DNA from 3 places in the Vibrio sp. NH-UV-68 genome. Region 2 is predicted to be linked to each of the others. Evidence: predicted binding sites of a transcription regulator. Region 2 holds the regulator's gene; each other region holds the start of a gene.
The links. Region 2 encodes MetJ, which represses methionine synthesis genes. Its sites were predicted from a motif close to TTAGACNTNTANANGTCTAA; they were not measured.
Positions count from the first base shown of each region.

Region 1 (4,346 bases), 540 kb from region 2:
ACGCCAACTTTGATTTTGCTGGTATCAGCTTGCTTTTCGCCACAACCAGTTAGAATCAGTGCAGACGCTGCTGCTGCGATAGCCAAAAGACCTTTAAGACTGAATTTCATCACTATCTCCTTATGAATAAATCTGTGAAGTATTGTAGAACTTATTATTGATTAACGGTGGTCGACACGACGGACAATCGCATCACCAATAGATTGAATAATTTGTACCAGCACGATGAGCATTACTACCGTCACGGCCATGATCACCACATCGTAGCGATGGAAACCATAACGAATTGCAACGTCACCTAGGCCACCACCACCGACAGTACCGGCCATGGCAGAGTAGCTGACTAGCGTTACTAGCGTGATGGTTACCGAGTTTACGATAGTTGGCATTGCCTCTGGCAGCAGCACCTTAGAGATGATCTGCATTGGCGTGGCTCCCATTGATTGCGCGGCTTCAACCAAACCAGTTGGTACTTCTAATAGTGCGCCTTCAATCAGACGGGCAACAAATGGAATCGCGCCAATCGTCAGTGGCACAATTGCAGCGGTCGTACCAATAAAAGTGCCGACCAATAGTTTGGTCACAGGAATAATCGCCACCATCAACACTAAAAAAGGAACCGAACGACCGATATTGACGATAGCGCCCAGGATGCGATTGAGTTTGGTGTTCTCAAGCAATCCGCCTTTTTTACTGGTATGCAAGATCACGCCAAGAGGGATACCGACAGCAAAGCCAACAATACCGGCCACGGCGACCATGTAGAGTGTTTCCCAAGTTGCGCCTAGGAGAAGTTTGCTGTTTAAGCTCAGCCACTGTGAAATTTCGTTAAAGGACATAACCCAGCACCTCTACTTTTACGTTATGGTCACGCAGGAAAGCTATCGCTGCGTTGTCATCTTGTTCATTACCAAATAGCTCTGCGACCATCATGCCGAATTTAACGCCGCCAGCGTAGTCAAGGTCTGAACTCAAAATCGAAACATCGATGTTGAATTTACGGGCAATTTGGCTCATCAATGGTGCATCAACGGTTGCTCCGGTAAACTCTAAACGCACTAATGGGTAGCTATTCTCGACACGTGTTGGTTGCAAACGTGCTTGATAATCTTCTGGAATCGACAAGTCTAAAGTTGAGCGGATAAACTGATGCGCCAGTTCCGTTTTTGGGTGGGCAAAAATTTCGCCGACCGTGCCTTTCTCAACCAACTCACCATCGCCAATGATCGCAACTTGATGACAGATGCTTTTGACCACGTCCATTTCATGGGTGATCAATAGTATGGTGATGTTGAGTTTACGGTTGATCTCTTTAAGCAGCTCCAATATTGATTGGGTGGTTGCAGGATCAAGCGCGCTGGTGGCTTCATCACATAGCAGAACTTTCGGGTCGGATGCCAAAGCACGGGCAATCGCGACACGCTGCTTTTGGCCGCCACTCAAATTGGCCGGGTAGCTTTCATGCTTATCGGCCAGACCGACTAACTTTAACAGGCCCGTGACCTTGTTTTTGATGTGCGCCTGATCTTTTCCTGCTAATTCTAGTGGTAGCGCAGTGTTTTCGAACACGGTACGTGAAGAGAGCAAATTAAAATGCTGAAAGATCATACCGATGTTACGACGTGCTTCGCACAGCTGTGGTTTGCTTAGCTTGGTTAGGTCAACCCCATCAACAACGATTGAGCCTGAGCTTGGAGCTTCCAGCATGTTAACACATCGAATTAAAGTACTTTTCCCTGCTCCAGATGAGCCAATAACACCAAAGATTGTTCCCTGAGGGACATTTAGGTTGATCGCTTTCAAGGCATGTATTTCCTTACTGCCTTGATAGAAAACCTTATTTACTTGATTAATTTCAATCATTGAGAAACCCGTTATCAGTTTGGATGAGCAGTAGACGATTATTTTGAGCTACATCTCATTTACCAGAGAATGCTATGGGTTTGAGTGTTTAGTGTCAATAGATATTTTTACGTCTAGACGTCTAAACGTATCTTTCGCTAAAACCAATCGGAATGAGTTAGTGGTGAATGACATAAGAGGTAATTGCACAATCCATCGAGATGGCATAAAAAGGTGACTCAGGTATAATCTGGATACTAAAGCAAGCAAAATGAGAAACATATTTTGGCGAAACCAGCAGTCTTTCTAGACCGCGATGGCGTAATCAACGTCGATCACGGCTACGTGCATGACGAGCACGAGTTTGAATTCATCGAAGGGGTATTTGAAGCGGCTAAACAGCTGAAACAGATGGGCTATCAACTTGTTCTAGTGACCAACCAATCTGGTATTGCACGTGGTAAATTCAGTGAAGACCGTTTTCTCTCGCTGACTCAATGGATGGATTGGAACTTTGTCGACAACGGCGTTGAATTTGATGGTATCTACTATTGCCCGCACCATCCAGAACAAGGTTTAGGTAAATATAAGCAAGAGTGTGATTGTCGTAAACCTAAGCCGGGTATGTTTATTTCTGCGCGTGACTTTTTGCATATCGACATGGCTAACTCGGTCATGGTTGGTGATAAAGCCGAAGACTTGATGGCTGCGGAAGCGGCGGGTGTCGGCTGCAAAATTTTAGTGCGAACGGGTAAGCCGATCACCGAAAAAGGCCAGGCCATAGCCTCGGTGGTGCTAGACAGCATTAAAGATGTCCCTGCTTATCTAACAAAATAATCAATCAAAAGTCGCTCTGGGCGGCTTTTATTTTGTCTGGAGGTCATCATGACTATACGTTTATTAATAAGCACTGTGCTAGCTGCATTGATCGTTGGCTGCGTGAGCGATCGCGTTGTCAGAGAAAGCACATTTCAGGGTGACTTTACCCGTTATCACTGTGAGTCACAGTACGCCTTTCAAGTTGCCTATATGCCCAATACGCCAGCTGCGTTGCTAAGGCTAGTTGATGGTGATTATCGCTTAATTCAAGTTCCTTCAGGATCTGGGGTTAAGTACACGCTTGATGACATGACCAATCAAGCGCCGAATCCGATCACGCTACATGCTAAAGGCAATCAAGCCCGTTTGGAGATTGGCCGAATGGTTTACAGTGATTGCCTTACGCAATAATTACTTTACTATTGCGGCGGTGGGGCCGCGTTAGCCGTGAGTGTTCGATAACAGAATCAGAGAGTTATGAGTAAAAAACTAACCATTCTTGATATTGCCAAGTTATCTGGGGTCGGTAAGTCAACCGTTTCCCGAGTGTTGACCAATGATCCTAAAGTCAAACCTGAAACACGGGCGAAAGTGGAGCATGTGATCCGAGAGTCTGGTTATGTACCCTCGAAATCAGCTCAAGCGATGCGCGGCGGCAGTCAAAAAGTGGTGGGGGTGATTATCTCTCGTCTTGATTCCCCTTCAGAAAACAAAGCGGTCAGCAGCATGCTGGCGACCTTATACGCCGCCAGTTACGATGTGGTGATTATGGAGAGTCAGTTTGATCGCGTGAAAACCAATGAGCACCTTGACGTATTGAAAAAACGTAACGTTGATGGTGTGATCATTTTCGGTTTTAACGATCTCGATGTCACGACACTCGCAAGCTGGCAAGGGCGGTCAGTGGTCATTGCAATGGATACCGATGTCGTGTCATCAATTAACTACGATAATCGTGGTGTCATCGTGTGTGCATTGGAACACCTCAAGGCGCAGAGCATCGACAACATCGCCTTTATCGGTGTTGACCCGAGCGATAAAACCACCGGCTTGCTGCGTCTTAACGCGTATTTAGACTGGTGTCAGCAACAGCAAATAACACCTTGTTATCAAACCGGGCACTTAAACCGCGAGAGTGGCTACCAGTTGGTGGATCAAGTCTTAACCGACCAAACACAGGCGATAGTTTGTGCCAGTGATACGTTAGCGCTTGGTGTGATTAAACGCTTGCAAGAACTCGAGCGTGAAGATGTTGCTGTCACGGGCGTTGGTGGTAATGAGTTGCTCTCTTTTCTCTTTCCCAATATTTACAGCATTGACCCTGGCTACTCTCAAGCCGGTGAACGTTCTGCTAACCTTCTTATTTCACATATCAATGGTGAACCAGGCGCCACGCACATTACTCAGCAGCCAATTGAGTTCTAAGTCATTATTTTCAGACTGATTTAAAATTATACTGTGATCGCATTCAATTAATGGGATTGTTCCCATTTTTATCTTTAGATAGATCTGACACTATAATGCCCACAAATGGGAATGTTCCCATAAATGATAAAAATAATAACAACAGCCAAAGTCAGTGTGAAAAACACGAGAATGAGAATCCAATTAGTAGGGGACATGGATATGAGTAAGATTGCGAAACAAGAGGTGGAGCGTCTGATTGAATTTGTCGGCGGTCGCGA
Region 1 is NZ_CP134975.1:2,391,861-2,396,206, reverse strand. It holds gene metQ (methionine ABC transporter substrate-binding lipoprotein MetQ) at 1-110, opposite strand, end outside; gene ViNHUV68_RS10945 (methionine ABC transporter permease) at 162-839, opposite strand; gene metN (methionine ABC transporter ATP-binding protein MetN) at 829-1,863, opposite strand; gene gmhB (D-glycero-beta-D-manno-heptose 1,7-bisphosphate 7-phosphatase) at 2,128-2,679, shown strand; gene ViNHUV68_RS10930 (MliC family protein) at 2,728-3,072, shown strand; gene treR (trehalose operon repressor TreR) at 3,139-4,086, shown strand; gene treB (PTS trehalose transporter subunit IIBC) at 4,288-4,346, shown strand, end outside.
Region 1: a site for MetJ is predicted at 1,969-1,988, ahead of metN (methionine ABC transporter ATP-binding protein MetN). Genes of this name have one in related genera too.

Region 2 (4,346 bases):
TCGCATTGAATAAAGTCTCGCCGAGCGGATATTGATAGAACTGGCTGCACCAATGAAGTAAGGCATAAAGCCGTTCAGGCCAAACTGGTTGACTATCAAGCACTTGTTTAATCGGTTTGATTTTTGTCAGCTCAAATTCTGACTCATTAACCAAAGCCGTCACCAAACCGACTAACGTTTGCCGCCCAAAAGGCACCGATACACGGCCACCGATAATCGGAAACAGGTGATTCGGTATCAGATAATCGAATTGTTTATCGAGTGGCACAGGTAACGCTACTCGGGCAATCGTTGGTCGCATAGTGGCTATCGAGCTCTTGGGGAGGTAACGCTGCTTAGTCTAAGGTAAAAATGACCGACAAGAAAGCGACTCCGCACCCACGACAACGGCAAGTTTCGGCTAAAAAAGTAGCAGATTTATGGTTAAATCGGTTGATCACTGTGGCGCGATTCATTACTATATCGCGCCTTAGAGATATGGCTGTCATTTGGCGGCGGTATCCAAGCAACTTTTATTAACTACGTGTGGTGTCCGGCTTAGAATCGGATAGCGACACGGCCTATATTCAGAGGTTCTCCCATGAAAGCTGGTATCCACCCAGAGTACAAAGCAGTTAAAGCGACTTGTTCTTGCGGCAACTCTTTCGAGTTCAACTCAACGCTAAGCAAAGAGTCTATCCACCTAGACGTATGTGACAAATGTCACCCATTCTACACTGGTAAGCAACGTATCGTAGATACAGGCGGCCGTGTTGATCGCTTCAACAAACGTTTCGGTGCTCTATCAAGCAAGAAGTAATTTCTGCTTAGATATCGAATCTAGAAAGGACGCTCAGGCGTCCTTTTTTGTTATCTATCATAGGGTAATTAGCATTCATTCAGAGTATTGTGTTATTGATACTAGGCATTACCAGTGATCCCTCTTGATATCTGGTCTTATCAGCCGACTTTTACAACCTTTTATTGCTTCCGCTCGCATTCTGACCTAGGCAGCTTGACTTAGTTACTCTAAAATGGATTCCCCTTTCCATATAATTATTAACGAGTACCTACACCTATGTCCGATGACAATCCTCAACAACTATCTCCTGAAGAGCAATTCCGTCAGCAAGCATTGGATTACCATGCCTACCCGACGCCAGGCAAAATTTCTGTTGAGCTGACTACCCCAGCCGAAACCGCCAGAGACCTAGCGCTCGCCTACAGCCCAGGCGTTGCAGAACCCGTACGCGAAATCGCCCAAAACGTCGATAACGTCTATAAGTACACCTCAAAAGGCAATATGGTAGCTGTAATCTCAAACGGTACCGCAATTTTAGGCTTGGGTAACCTAGGTCCAATGGCATCAAAACCTGTTATGGAAGGTAAAGCACTGCTCTTTAAGCGCTTTGCAGGTCTTGATTCGATTGATATTGAGGTCAAACACCGCACTATCGAAGAATTTGTTGATACCGTTGCCAACATCGCCGATACCTTTGGCGGTATTAACCTAGAAGATATCAAAGCACCGGATTGTTTTGAGATTGAAAGACAGTTGATTGAGCGTTGTGATGTACCTGTGTTCCACGATGACCAACACGGAACTGCGATTGTGACGGCTGCGGGGATGTTAAATGCGATTGAATTGCAAGGAAAGAAACTTCAAGACGCAACCATAGTCTGTCTTGGTGCCGGCGCTGCCGCCGTTGCTTGTATGGAACTGCTGATCAAATGTGGCGCAATGCGTGAGAAAATCTACATGCTGGATCGCAAAGGCGTTATTCATACTCGTCGTGAAGATCTCAATGAATACAAACAGCTATTTGCTAACAATACTGATAAACGAACGTTAGAAGATGTAATTGAAGGGGCCGATCTGTTCTTAGGTGTATCAGGTCCAAACTTGCTGCCGCCCGAGGCGCTTAAATTGATGGCCGATAAGCCGATTGTGTTTGCTTGTTCGAATCCAGATCCAGAAATCAAGCCAGAGCTAGCCAGAGCCGTTCGCCAAGATCTGATCATGGGAACCGGACGCAGTGACTATCCGAACCAAGTCAATAACGTGCTGTGTTTCCCATTCATCTTCCGTGGTGCGCTGGATGTGCGTGCTAGCGAAATCAATGATGAGATGAAACTGGCCGCGGTTGAAGCCATTCGTCAGCTCGCCAAAGAAGAAGTGCCAGCAGAAGTATTAAAAGCCGCGGGGGTTAGCGCGCTGTCATTTGGTCCAGATTACATCATTCCAAAACCAATGGACTCTCGCCTATTGTCTCGCGTAGCTAAAGCAGTCGCGCAAGCGGCTGTCGACTCTGGTGTCGCGCGAATAGAAATGCCAGAAAACTACATGGCAGAGTAAGCCTGTTGTGATGAACAAAAAAACCGCTGTTTGATACAGCGGTTTTTTTTTAAGAATTTTACCTTGCAGAAAAAAATGACATGCCGTGGTGATTATTCATCAAACGCTTCGAACTCAATGCCCATTTCTGTCATTAGTTTTTTCACCTCTGTCGGAATATCATCCGGGCGATCTTTACGCAAGTCTTCATCCGTTGGCAGTGGCTGACCTGTGTATGCGTGCAAAAACGCTTCGCACAATAGCTCACTGTTTGTCGCGTGGCGCAGGTTATTGATCTGACGGCGCGTACGTTCATCAGTTAAAACCTTTAATACTTTCAATGGAATAGAAACAGTAATCTTCTTTACTTGCTCACTTTTTTTTCCATGCTCAGCGTACGGGCTAATGTATTCGCCATTCCAGTCTGCCATTGCGCACCTTTGTAAAAATGTATGTTTGAAATTAGAAGCCGCAATTTTAGCGGCATTTATGTCCACAAGCAAAGACATATAGACGTCTAGAAGTATTGACGTCCACAAAAATGACAAGTAAAGTGGTCAGAAATGGAGTTGGAATTGCTCATATCTGACATCTTCAAGATATAGCGCATTCCCTGCAACAAGTCACTATAGTTCGAAAGGAAACGCCCATGAGCACCCGTAAACCAGCCACAATCGCGGTACGTACTGGTATCGAGTCAGACACTCAACATCACGCCGTTGTTCCCCCTATTTATCTCTCAACGAACTATAGCTTCCCGGCCTTTGGTGAAGTGCCTCAATATGACTACACCCGCTCGGGCAACCCAAACCGAGGCTTGCTTGAAACCGCACTGTATGAGCTTGAATCAGGCAAAGGGGCGGTAGTGACTAACTGTGGTACCTCTGCATTGAATTTGTGGGTCTCGGCCTTCCTAGGGCCTGAGGATTTAATTGTTGCCCCCCATGACTGCTACGGCGGAACATACCGCCTATTCAATACCCGCGCTCAGAAAGGAGACTTCAAAGTAGCATTCGTTGACCAATCTGATCAAAAAACGCTCTCTAATGCGCTCGCTCAAAAGCCAAAACTTATCTTGATAGAAACGCCATCAAATCCATTAGTACGCGTGGTCGATATTGAAAAACTGTGTCAACAAGCCAAACAAGTCGGTGCACTGGTCGCGGTCGACAATACTTTTTTAACGCCTGTTTTCCAAAAGCCGCTCGAGCTAGGTGCAGATTTTGTTATTCACTCAACCACTAAGTACATTAATGGTCACTCGGATGTGATTGGCGGTGTTGTGATCACCAAAACCGAGCAACATGCTGAAGAGCTTTCTTGGTGGGGCAACTGCATTGGCGCAACAGGAACGCCATTTGACAGCTATATGACGCTGCGCGGTCTGCGAACCCTAGGCGCGCGTATGAAAGCCCACGAAGAAGGTGCCAGTAAAGTCTTACAGTTCCTACAGAGCGAGTCTTTGGTCAGCGCCATCTATCATCCAAGTCTGCCAAATCACCCCGGCCATGAGATCGCTAAAAAGCAGCAAACTGGCTTTGGCTCAATGTTAAGTTTTGAGTTTGCAGGTAGCTTTGAACAACTTAAAGCCTTTGTTGGCCATCTCGAACTCTTTTCTCTAGCAGAGTCATTAGGCGGTGTTGAAAGCTTGATTTGCCACCCTGCCTCAATGACGCATCGAGCTATGGGTGAAATTGCGCTAGCCGAAGCGGGTATATCACAACAGCTATTACGCTTATCTGTTGGTTTAGAAGATAGTGAAGATCTGATTGACGACCTCACTCAAGCATTTAATAAAGTGAAGGAGGCTGCGTAATGTCTGCCACGCCACGTCAACTGCATAAATTCGGTGGCAGTAGCCTTGCTGACCCAGATTGTTACCGTCGAGTCGTTGGCATACTCAAAGAGTATTCCAATGCTGAGGACTTGATCGTTGTTTCCGCGGCGGGCAAAACCACCAACCGTCTGATTGCTTTTTTGGACGCGCTCAACAAAGATGGCCGCCTCGCACACGAAGAGCTTCAGACGCTAC
Region 2 is NZ_CP134975.1:2,930,832-2,935,177, forward strand. It holds gene priA (primosomal protein N') at 1-301, opposite strand, end outside; gene rpmE (50S ribosomal protein L31) at 581-799, shown strand; gene ViNHUV68_RS13435 (malic enzyme-like NAD(P)-binding protein) at 1,058-2,335, shown strand; gene metJ (met regulon transcriptional regulator MetJ) at 2,428-2,745, opposite strand; gene ViNHUV68_RS13445 (O-succinylhomoserine (thiol)-lyase) at 2,964-4,130, shown strand; gene ViNHUV68_RS13450 (bifunctional aspartate kinase/homoserine dehydrogenase II) at 4,130-4,346, shown strand, end outside.

Region 3 (4,346 bases), 520 kb from region 2:
CCAATAATGTCGACGTTCTCTTCTTTGGCGACTTTGAGAATTTTCTCGCACGGTACCATGACGCCAAGATCGATGATTTCATAGTTATTGCACTGGAGTACCACACCGACAATGTTCTTACCAATATCGTGCACATCGCCTTTCACTGTCGCGAGTAAAATTTTACCATTGGTTGAACCTGCTTGTTTCAGCGCGTTGATATAAGGCTCTAAATGCGCGACGGCCTGTTTCATGACTCGAGCGGACTTGACCACTTGAGGCAAGAACATCTTACCTTCACCAAACAGATCACCAACCACGTTCATACCATCCATAAGAGGGCCTTCAATCACCTCTAGTGGTTTGCTCGCATTAAGTCGAGCCTCTTCGGTATCCTCAACAATAAACTCTGTAATACCTTTGACCAAAGCGTGCTCTAGGCGCTTTTCAACTGGCCAAGTTCGCCACTCAAGTAGACTAGGGTCCTCTTCTTTGCCCACGCCTTTGCTGGCATATTCAGCGGCAATATCAAGCAATCGCTCTGTGCCATCATCTCGTCGGTTGAGCACGACATCTTCTACCGCCTCACGCAGCTTTTCAGGCACGTTGTCATAGATTTCTAGTTGCCCCGCATTAACAATGCCCATGTCCATTCCGTTGCGGAAACAGTGGTAAAGGAACACGGCATGAATCGCTTCACGAACATAATTATTACCACGGAACGAGAACGAAACATTCGACACACCACCAGAGATCATCGCGTGCGGTAAGTCACGCTTAATGTCGGCCACAGCGTCAATAAAGTCGACGGCATAGTTATTGTGTTCATCAATACCCGTTGCGACCGCAAAGATATTCGGGTCAAAAATAATGTCTTCAGGTGGAAAGCCGACTTCATCGACCAAAATACGGTAAGCCTTGGTACAAATTTCGATCTTGCGCTCACGTGTATCGGCTTGGCCAATTTCGTCAAAGGCCATCACGATCACTGCTGCGCCATAGCGACGAATCAGTTGAGCTTGGTTAACAAAGATCTCTTTACCCTCTTTGAGAGAGATCGAGTTAACAATACCTTTACCTTGAATACATTTCAGACCCGCTTCAATCACGTCCCATTTAGAGGAGTCGACCATGATCGGCACTTTGGATATTTCAGGTTCTGATGCACAAAGATTAAGGAAACGGACCATACACGCTTCGGCATCAAGCATCCCCTCATCCATGTTGATATCGATGATCTGAGCGCCATTTTCGACCTGCTGACGTGCAACGTCTAACGCTTCATCGTAAAGCTCTTCTTTAATTAAACGCTTAAAACGTGCAGAGCCAGTGACATTCGTTCGTTCACCCACATTGACAAATAATGAGTCTTTTTCGATGGTTAATGGTTCTAGACCAGATAGACGACACGCTACAACAAGTTCGGGGATAGCGCGTGGCTTTACGCCCTCAACGACATTTGCCATCTGACGGATATGTTCCGGGGTAGTACCACAACAACCACCAATCAAATTAAGGAAGCCACTTTCGGCCCACTCTTTGACATGATCAGCCATCTCTTCTGCACCGAGATCATACTCACCAAAGGCATTCGGTAGGCCCGCATTGGGGTGAGCAGAGACAAAAGTATCTGAGATGCGTGACAGCTCTTCTACATACGGACGCAATTCATCAGGGCCAAGCGCACAGTTAAGACCGAAAGAGATCGGCTTGACGTGACGTAAAGAGTTATAGAAGGCTTCTGTCGTCTGACCCGATAATGTTCTACCTGACGCATCGGTAATCGTACCGGAGATCATGACTGGTAATGTGACCCCTAGCTGCTCAAAAACGAGATCAACCGCGAACGCACATGCTTTGGCGTTTAAGGTGTCGAAAATGGTTTCAATAAGAATTAAATCACTGCCGCCTTTGATTAAAGCGCGAGTTGACTCGGAGTAAGCAGTCACTAACTCGTCAAAGCTAACGTTGCGGTAACCAGGATCGTTGACGTCGGGTGAGATGGAACATGTTCGGTTTGTCGGACCAAGGACCCCAGCAACAAAACGTGGTTTATCGGGCGTCTTTGCTGTCCATTCATCAGCGGCTTCTCTGGCAAGCTTGGCGGCGGCGAAGTTAATCTCTTCACTCAAGCTTTCCATTTCATAGTCAGCCATAGCGATTGGGGTTGAGTTGAAGGTGTTGGTCTCAAGAATATCTGCACCTGCCGCTAAGTATTCGAGATGAATATCTTTAATCAACTGCGGCTGAGTTAGAACAAGTAAGTCATTGTTGCCTTTGACATCACACTGCCAATCTGCAAAACGTTCGCCTCGATAATCCTGCTCTTCTAGTTTATATCCTTGGATCATGGTGCCCATACCACCATCAATCAGCAAAATGCGTTGCTTTAACTGAGCTTCAATCTGTTGCCTTACATTACTTCCCACGGTACAGCCTCATTCCTTTAACTATCTCTCCATCCTATCACAGTTCATTCAGGAGTCTAGACGTCTAAACAATGAAATTAATGACCAATCAATAACAAAAAAGTGTTTGCTATTTGAGCATAGTGATCCGAAAATCCTTATTCACAATTTGTTACAATCTGAGATTCTAATGTCGGTCTATTACACACTGTGCTTTTTATCCGCAGCGGCCATGCTGATTGCTTTTGTAAACAGCAAGATAGGTAAAATGCAAACCACCATCGCGATTACTGCAGGATCAATGATGCTCTCTCTATTGATTCTCATTGCGGGTCAAAACGACTGGTTTCATTTAACAGAGATTGCTTCTAAGACTGTCTCCAGTATTAACTTTGAAGATTTTCTCTTAAAAGGCATCTTAGGCTTTTTACTTTTTGCTGGCGGACTAGGCATTAAATTGCCTAACCTCAAGGATCAAAAGTGGGAAATCACTGTACTCGCCTTAGCAGCGACACTGTTCTCAACCTTCTTCATCGGCTTTGTTCTGTATGGCTTTTGTCAGTTAGTAGGCATTCACTTTGATTTGGTTTACTGCTTACTGTTTGGTGCTCTAATTTCTCCAACCGACCCAATCGCAGTACTTGCGATTGTAAAAAAACTCGACGCTCCAAAACGGATTTCAACTCAAATTGAAGGCGAATCACTGTTTAATGATGGTTTTGGTCTGGTGATCTTCGTTACTCTATTTACCATTGCCTTTGGTCATGAAGCACCTACGGTTACCAGCGTAACGTTACTCTTCATTCAGGAAGCGCTCGGGGGGATAGTTTATGGATTCGCACTTGGCTTACTCTTTCACTTTTTAATCAGTTCAACTGACGACCACTCAATGGAATTATTACTTACCATAGGAATTCCAACCGCTGGTTATGCTTTCGCTGAGGTGTTGCATGTTTCTGGGCCTCTTGCCATGGTGGTCTCAGGGATTATGATCGGAAACTGGACACGCTTTATCGGCTTTTCGAAAGAGAGCGAAGACCATCTCGATCATTTTTGGGAGTTAGTAGATGAGTTTCTCAACGGCGTTCTGTTTCTTTTGATCGGTATGTCGATGCTGCTATTTAAATTTCACGAAGAAGACTGGATTGTAATGGCTTTCTCGGTACCCTTAGTCCTCGCAGCCCGGTATCTCAGCGTATTTATCGCCTACATCGGTTTTAAACGCTACCGTAGTTACAACTCGTGGTCAGTAAAAATATTAACTTGGGGTGGATTACGCGGCGGTTTAGCCTTAGCCATGGCACTTTCGATTCCTTCCGGAATCTGGGTAATCCAAGATAAGCTCATCGATGTAAAAGAAATTATTTTGGTGATGACCTATTCAGTGGTGGTATTCTCGATTTTAGTACAAGGTTCAACGATTACCCCGATGATTGAAAAGGCCAAGAAAGAGGAAGCAAGTCGCCTATAATCAACGATACTAATGCTAATACGCCGAATATTTCCCATTGTTATGACGCTATTAGCATTTTTATATTTTTTCGATACCCCTACAGCCTAACCTCAGTCACAATCAACAAACTACTATTTTGTCAACACTCGTTGTAGTACTGACTAGGCATATCAATGGATGAGCTAACCCTAGATATAAGAACACTTAACTTTACCGTTATCATTTTTTCCTTCATTTATTCTGTTGGGCTTTTTCTTTATCAAACAAAACAGAAAGAGTTAGAAGGCCTAAAAACACTCGCAATTGGTGTGTTTCTGATTGGGCTCGGACCAGCATTACTTGGCTTTCGCGGTAAAGCCCCAGATTGGTTAACTATCGTTATTGCGAACAGCCTGATCATGCTCGGCTTCCTCTATTTACTCTACGGCATTAGCTATGTAAGAGACTACTCTAGTCGTTTATTGCATCTTCTCGCTATTTCATTGGTGGGCTGTTGTGTCCTGTTC
Region 3 is NZ_CP134975.1:309,051-313,396, reverse strand. It holds gene metH (methionine synthase) at 1-2,408, opposite strand, end outside; gene ViNHUV68_RS01490 (cation:proton antiporter) at 2,578-3,858, shown strand; gene ViNHUV68_RS01485 (diguanylate cyclase) at 4,014-4,346, shown strand, end outside.
Region 3: a site for MetJ is predicted at 2,457-2,476, ahead of metH (methionine synthase). Genes of this name have one in related genera too.